Pontiella desulfatans: one gene and its partner. The protein of the gene in region 2 interacts with the protein of the main gene of each other region in a pairwise test. Links are inferred from orthologs where the notes say so. Each region holds a gene or a part of one and is shown on either strand. Other genes may lie near its edges. The genes, in order: ftsW and E9954_RS02465.

The links.
Region 1: the proteins of E9954_RS02465 (region 2) and ftsW interact in binary tests that used the Escherichia coli proteins (3 or more experiments, as listed by UniProt). The link is inferred for Pontiella desulfatans from one-to-one orthologs.

The regions. Positions count from the first base shown.
Region 1 is NZ_CAAHFG010000001.1:78,074-81,226, forward strand. Bases 61-2,891 are described here. They hold ftsW (putative lipid II flippase FtsW), read left to right. Parts: upstream 61-827; coding sequence 828-1,955; downstream 1,956-2,891. Other genes in these bases: E9954_RS00275 (LysM peptidoglycan-binding domain-containing protein), read left to right, coding at 61-727; E9954_RS00285 (class I SAM-dependent methyltransferase), read left to right, coding at 2,032-2,883. In the rest of the region: more of E9954_RS00275, read left to right, coding at 1-60; E9954_RS00290 (3-keto-disaccharide hydrolase), read right to left, coding at 3,015-3,153.
Region 2 is NZ_CAAHFG010000001.1:653,333-656,555, reverse strand. The notes cover bases 323-3,223. They hold E9954_RS02465 (peptidoglycan D,D-transpeptidase FtsI family protein), read right to left. Parts: upstream 2,733-3,223; coding sequence 912-2,732; downstream 323-911. Other genes in these bases: rsmH (16S rRNA (cytosine(1402)-N(4))-methyltransferase RsmH), read right to left, coding at 3,190-3,223; E9954_RS02460 (hypothetical protein), read right to left, coding at 2,820-3,188; E9954_RS02470 (UDP-N-acetylmuramoyl-L-alanyl-D-glutamate--2,6-diaminopimelate ligase), read right to left, coding at 323-915. Also shown: more of E9954_RS02470, read right to left, coding at 1-322. UniProt on the Escherichia coli protein: Essential cell division protein that catalyzes cross-linking of the peptidoglycan cell wall at the division septum. Required for localization of FtsN.

The DNA of each region.
Region 1 (3,153 bases), 580 kb from region 2 along the record:
GTATGGTGGCGACCAGATCCAAAGCTCCGACTATTCCGTCGAACCGCAGCCTCCGGTTTCAACCAGCGGCTCCACCGAAATCTACATTGTCCAGAAGGGCGACATGCTTTCCCAATTGGCGATCGATTTCGATACCACGACGGCAACACTGGTGGAAATGAACGGCCTCTCCAATCCCGATGTGCTTTATGTTGGGCAGGAATTGGCGGTTCCGGCCGGTCGCGGCGCTTCCAAGGCAACCACTTCCAAATCCACCGGTTCCATCAAGAAGGGCGGAACCTACACCATCCAGAAGGGCGACACCCTTTCCGGAATCGCGCTCGCCGCCGGTGTGGGCATCAACGACCTCCGTTCGCTCAACAACATCAAGGGCGACAAGATCATGGCCGGCGACACGCTCGATATCCCGAGCTACGGTAAGGTGCCTTCCTCTAGCCGTACGTCCTCCTCCACGAAGAAGGCTGAACCGGCGCCGACCCCGGTGGAGCCTGCCCAGCCAGTGGTGGATGAAGCTCCGATGATGGCACCGCCGGTAACCACCTCGACGCCCGATGAGCCGATGTCGCTCGACGTGATCGAGGACAAGGTGCTTTATCCCGGCGAAACCCTCGACGATGTGGCCCGCCAGTATGGCGTGAGCAAAGGGGAGATCATGCGCCTGAACAACATCTCGAACGAATCTCAGGTACAGGAAGGCCAGCGCCTGCGTATTCCGATTGCGGAGTAGACTCATTTGACTTGCTTTACCACGGAGGCACGGAGACTCAGAGTTGATTCTGTAATCTCCGTGCCTCTGTGTCTCTGGGGGGAAAGAAGGGTGGAGAGCAATGCGTAGGACCATTTCGCTTTTCATAGCCATCGTATTGATTCTCGTCACCCTCGGCGTGCTGGTGCTGGCCAGTGCCAGCTCGGCAAAGTATGACGACGCCAGCTATTTTGTGAAACGCCAGCTCATCTGGCTGGCGTTTGCTTTTATTGCCGCGGCGGTTGCCGCTCGGTTCGACTACCGGGCATACCAGAAACTCGCCATTCCGATCGCGGCGTTTTCGGTTCTCCTGCTGATCCTCGTCCGCATTCCGGGCATCGGCAGCTACATCAACGGAAGCTGGCGCTGGATCCGCATCGGCCCCATCACGATCCAACCCTCCGAAATCTCGAAGGTGGCCGTCATCCTGCTCTTTTCCTGGTGGCTGGCGCGCAACCAGCGGCGGATCGACGAGCTGAAGCGCGGGATTGTTGTGCCTTTTGTCCTGCTGGGGTGCTTTGCGCTTCCCATCATTGTCGAGCCCGACTTCGGCACCACGATGCTCGTTTCGACGGTTGCGGTTTCCATGATGTTCCTAGGGGGGGTGAGCATTGCGCCTTTGCTGATTATCGGGGCCATCGGCCTGCTCGGGGTGGGGGTCCTGATTTTCCAGAACCCGGAACGCATGAGCCGCATCCTCGCCTTCCTCGATCCGCAGAAATATGAAAAAGACAAGGCCTGGCAGCTCATCAATTCGCTGCGCGCCTTTGCCGGCGGCGATGTTGGAGGGGTGGGTTTTGGCAACAGCATGCAGAAATACAACTACCTGCCCGAGGCGCACACCGACTTCATTTTCCCCATCATCGGGGAAGAGCTTGGGCTGGTCGCTTCGCTACTCGTTATCGTCATGTATGTAGTCCTGTTTGTGCTCGGCCTGCGCATTGCGCTCAATGCGCGCGATGACTTCGGGCGCCTGCTCGCCTTCGGGATCACCCTCATGATCACCATCCAGGCCCTGATCAACTTTGCCGTCGTAACCGGCTGCGTGCCCACCAAGGGGCTGGCCTTGCCCTTCATCAGCTATGGAGGATCCAGCCTCGTCATCTCCGGTGTAATGATCGGCATCCTCGTCAACGTCGCCCATTCCAGCATGAAGTCGCCCTCGAAATCATCCCGCAACCCCTTCAAAGACCGGGCAAGGAAAGTGTAGGGCGTGAAACGTGAGGCGTGAGCCATGATTCGGTTTCGCGACTCACTTTTCAATCGTCACGAATTAGGAATTTATTATGAACGATCAATATGAGCTGCTCGACAGCGGCAACGGAAAAAAACTCGAACGCTACGGCGACATTATCCTGGACCGCCCCTGCGCACAGGCGGTTTGGGCGCCGCGGAATCCCGGGTTGTGGGAAACCGCCACGGCCAGCTTCGACCGCGTCGGCGGGCTGAACTGGGAGGGCCGCAGCAAGGTGTCGAAAGCCTGGAACGTCGAGATTGCCGGGGTGGTGATGAAGCTTTCCGCCACCGACTTCGGGCATATTGGCGTCTTCCCCGAAACGCGCTCGCTCTGGCAGTGGATCCGCTCGGCGCTCAGGGAACAGGCGCAAACGAAGGGGAGGGAACTCAAGTTCCTGAATCTGTTTGCCTATTCCGGCGGCGCCACGCTCGCCGCCGCCCAGGCCGGGGCGCAGTGCTGCCACCTCGATGCCTCCAAGGGCATGGTCGAGTGGGCCCGCGAAAACGCCAAGCTCAACGGGTTGCAGGATGCCCCCATCCGCTGGATCGTCGACGACGTCATCAAGTTTCTCCGCCGGGAAGTGAAGCGCGGCAACCGCTATGACGGCATTTTGCTCGATCCTCCATCGTTCGGGCGCGGCAAGAAGGGCGAGCTCTACAAGATTGAAGACCAGCTGATGACCACGCTCGACCTCGTGCACGAGGTGCTTTCCGAAGATCCCGCCTTCGTCCTGCTCACCTCGCACACCCCCGGTTTCTCGCCCATTGTGCTGGGCAACCTCCTCCGCCAGTACCATCAATCCGGCACGTTCGAGTGCGGCGAAATGCTCCTCACCGGCAAGCCCGGCGTGAACGAACTCCCCAACGGAAACTGGGCCTGCTGGATCAACACTTTTTCGTAGTGTTCACGGATCTGCGCGCCCGTTTTTTCTACAAGGTGGATGTGGCGTTGAAGTAGATGCGTGATGATTGAGGCGTGACTAGGTTTTTTAAGCAAGCCTCATGTGTCACGCCTCACGTTTCACGAATCACGTTACAGTTCCGTGGCCCAGACGTTGCGGTAGACCACGGGGTTGCCGTGGGCCTGGAAGAAGACCGGGCCTTCGGCGAGTTGGGGTTTCTTGGCGCCGTTGCCGGTGCCGGTTAGCAGCTCGAAGTCGTCGTGGATCAGC
Region 2 (3,223 bases):
CGCATTGTGGACATTGAACCGGCCCAGCAGCTGCAACCCGACACGGGCTTCGCCCCATGGCGTGTAGACCTTGAAGGAGGTTCCGTTGGCATCGAGGTGGACATTGGAAGCGCAGACCATGGCGCGTTCGTTGAAACCATAGGTGACGACATTGGCCAACAGCTTGCGCTCCTCGACGAGCTTGCGCCCCCAGGGATCGTCCAGGTTGATGACGGCGGAGCGGTCGTGCCGCTTATCCAGGAGATGGAACAACTCCGCCTTCACATTGAAGTAGGTCTCCATGTCCTTGTGGAAATCGAGGTGGTCTTGCGTAAGGTTGGTGAAGACGCTGGTGTTGAAATCGATGCCATGGACGCGCTGCAGGGCAATCGCATGGGAAGAAACCTCCATCACGACCGAGTCGCAACCGGCCTCCTTCATCTGCTGGAGCATGGAGTGGATGTCCGGCGATTCGGGCGTTGTGCGCGATGCGGGAATGGAGCGCTCGCCGATTTCGTAGGCCACGGTGCCCAGCAATCCCGGCAAAAAGCCGCCGTCGCGCAGGATATCGCGAATCATGTAGGCCGTGGTGGTCTTGCCGTTGGTGCCGGTGATTCCCACCACGTGCATCTTGCGGGAGAGGTCGCCATAATAGGCGTTGGCGATTTCGGCAAGAGCGCGGCGCGCGCGCGGCACCTGGATGTGCACCGCACCGGCACCGAGTTCGAGCGGGTTTTCCGAAACCACGGCCACCGCCCCTTTCGAGAGCGCCTCGGTAATGAAGTCGGCCCCGTCCGCCCGCTGCCCGGATATGGCAACGAACAGCCAACCGGGCTTGACCAGCCGCGAGTCGTAGGCGATGCCCTCGATCCCCCCGTCGGTTTTCCCGGCGATGTCGAGCGTTGTTAAGGTTTCGAGCAGCTTGTTCAGCTTCATTCTTGTGGCCTCGCAACATAGACGCGGTTGCCGCCGGGGGCAATGCGCAGGTATTCCACCGCCATCGTGGCGATTTCCTGGAAGGCGGGGCCGCATACCGTGCCGCCGTAATAATTGATCTTCCGGCCGGAATCCGTGTATTCCCCCGGATCGTCGGCCACCACAATGATGCCGATCTCGGGATTCTCGACCGGCAGGAAGCCGGCGAACGAGGAGGTGAAGTTTTTGGAATAGTATCCGCCGCCCTCCTCCTTCGGGCGGATCTTCTGGGCGGTGCCGGTCTTGCCGGCCACGGTGTAGCCCTCGACCTGCGCCTTGGTGCCGGTGCCGCCTTCTTCCATCACGACCCGCGCCAACAATTGCTGCATGCGCCTTGCCGCCGGCGGGTCCAACGGGCGGCCGATCACCTCGGGCTTGTTTTCGTGCAACACCGTGCCGTCGGGAGTGACCACCCGTTTCACCAGGTAGGGCTGCATCTGCACGCCGTTGTAGGCGATCGCGTTCATCATCGAAAGCACCTGCAGGGCGGTGACACCAATCTCGTGCCCCATGCCGATGCGCGTGATGCTGATCTTCGACCAATGCTTGGGCGAGTAGAAAATGCCGCCCTCCTCCCCGGGCAAGCCGACGTCCAGGCGCTCGCCGAAATGGAATTTCCGGAGGCTGTCGTAGACCATTTGGTTGCCCATCTCCAAAGCGATCTTGGCCGTGCCGATGTTGCTCGAAACCTTGACGATGTCGGCGACGGTCAGGTCTTCTTCGCCGTGGCTGTCGCGCAGCGCCTTGCCGCCATAGACCCAGTAGCCTTTTTCGCAATCGAACACGTCGCCTTCGTCGACCACGTCGTGGTCGAGGGCGGCGGCGATGACGGCGGCCTTCATGGTGGATCCGGGTTCATAGTTGAAGCCGATGGCGCGGTTGCGCCGCCATTCCTCGGGTGCCTTGGAGTAGCGGTTCGGATCGTAGGTCGGGAACGAGGCCATTGCCAGGATTTCGCCGGTGCGCACATGCTGGACAATGGCCCAGACCGCCTTGGCGTTGAAGTCGTGGCAGGTTTTTTCGATGATCTTCTCCACCTGGTACTGGAGCCAGCTATCGAGCGTGAGCTCAACCGTGGCGCCGTCCTCGGGCGGGATATCCATTTCCCGCGTCCGGTAGATTTCGCGCCCGCTGCCATCGACCTGCCCCTTGCGGTAGCCCTCCTTGCCGCGAAGGTATTCGTTCATGCGCAGCTCGACCCCGGCGGAGCCGATGCCTTCAAGATTGGAAAAGCCCACCACGTGCGCCATCAGCGGCCCGTTGGGATATTTCCGGATCGGCGCCTCCTCGAACCACACGCCTTTGAGATAGATGTTGGTTTCAACTCCGCCTACCAGCTCCGCCGGCGTGTAGACGACGCCCATGTTCATGCGCTTGAAGCGCTTGATTTGATGGCCGGAAACATATTTCTTGATGCGGGTGTATTCACGGTGGGTCTGCGCCAAATCCCCGGCAAGGTCGGCCTCGGAAAGACGGAATTCGTCGGATAGATGGCGGGCAACCGCCACCGGATCGCCATGCTCGGATATCCACTTGGGATCGATGCACACGTGGTAGGATGGCGTGTCCATGGCCAGGATCCGCCCGGTTCGGTCGACGATGCGCCCGCGGTTCGCCGCCGGCTTCGATTCGAACGAACGCGCCTCCATGATGGGCCTGACCACCCAATCGACGGGCCGAAGATGGAGCATGGCCAAACGCGAACCAATGGCGGTGAACACCAACAGAACAACTGTTGCGAGCACCACGATCCTCCCTTTGAACCTGACTTCCGCCATGCGTTGGATTCCTACTCTGCATCAAGCCAAAACCCGCAACCTGCCGAGGCAATGTTACGGGCACCGGATTGCTGGCCTTAAGCCTCGCTAACGATGCTCAACCTTTGCCGTTCCCGCCTGGCCATCCCAGTTTGAAATCTTCACCACCTGGTTGCCCTTCGGCATCGTCATGTTGAGCCGGTATTTCTTGATGGCCCGCTCCAGGTTGACCGGGGAGGTGATGCTCGACCAACGATCCTGCTCGTGGGTCAGCCGTTTGTTGGCGGAGCGCAACTCGCGCTCCTTGTTCTTGATCTCCTTGCCAAGGGCATCGCAACGGGAACAGAGCCACATGTAGCTCAGGCCAAGCACGGCCACCATGACCAGCACGTTGGCCAGGACCACCGGGAAGGGAACCTGCACCTGGTTCTTCTTGGTTGGCTTTTTCTTTCTTACGGTTTTTCGTTTCGTTGCCATCTCATACCCCCACTTCCACGGCGCGCAGCTTTGCC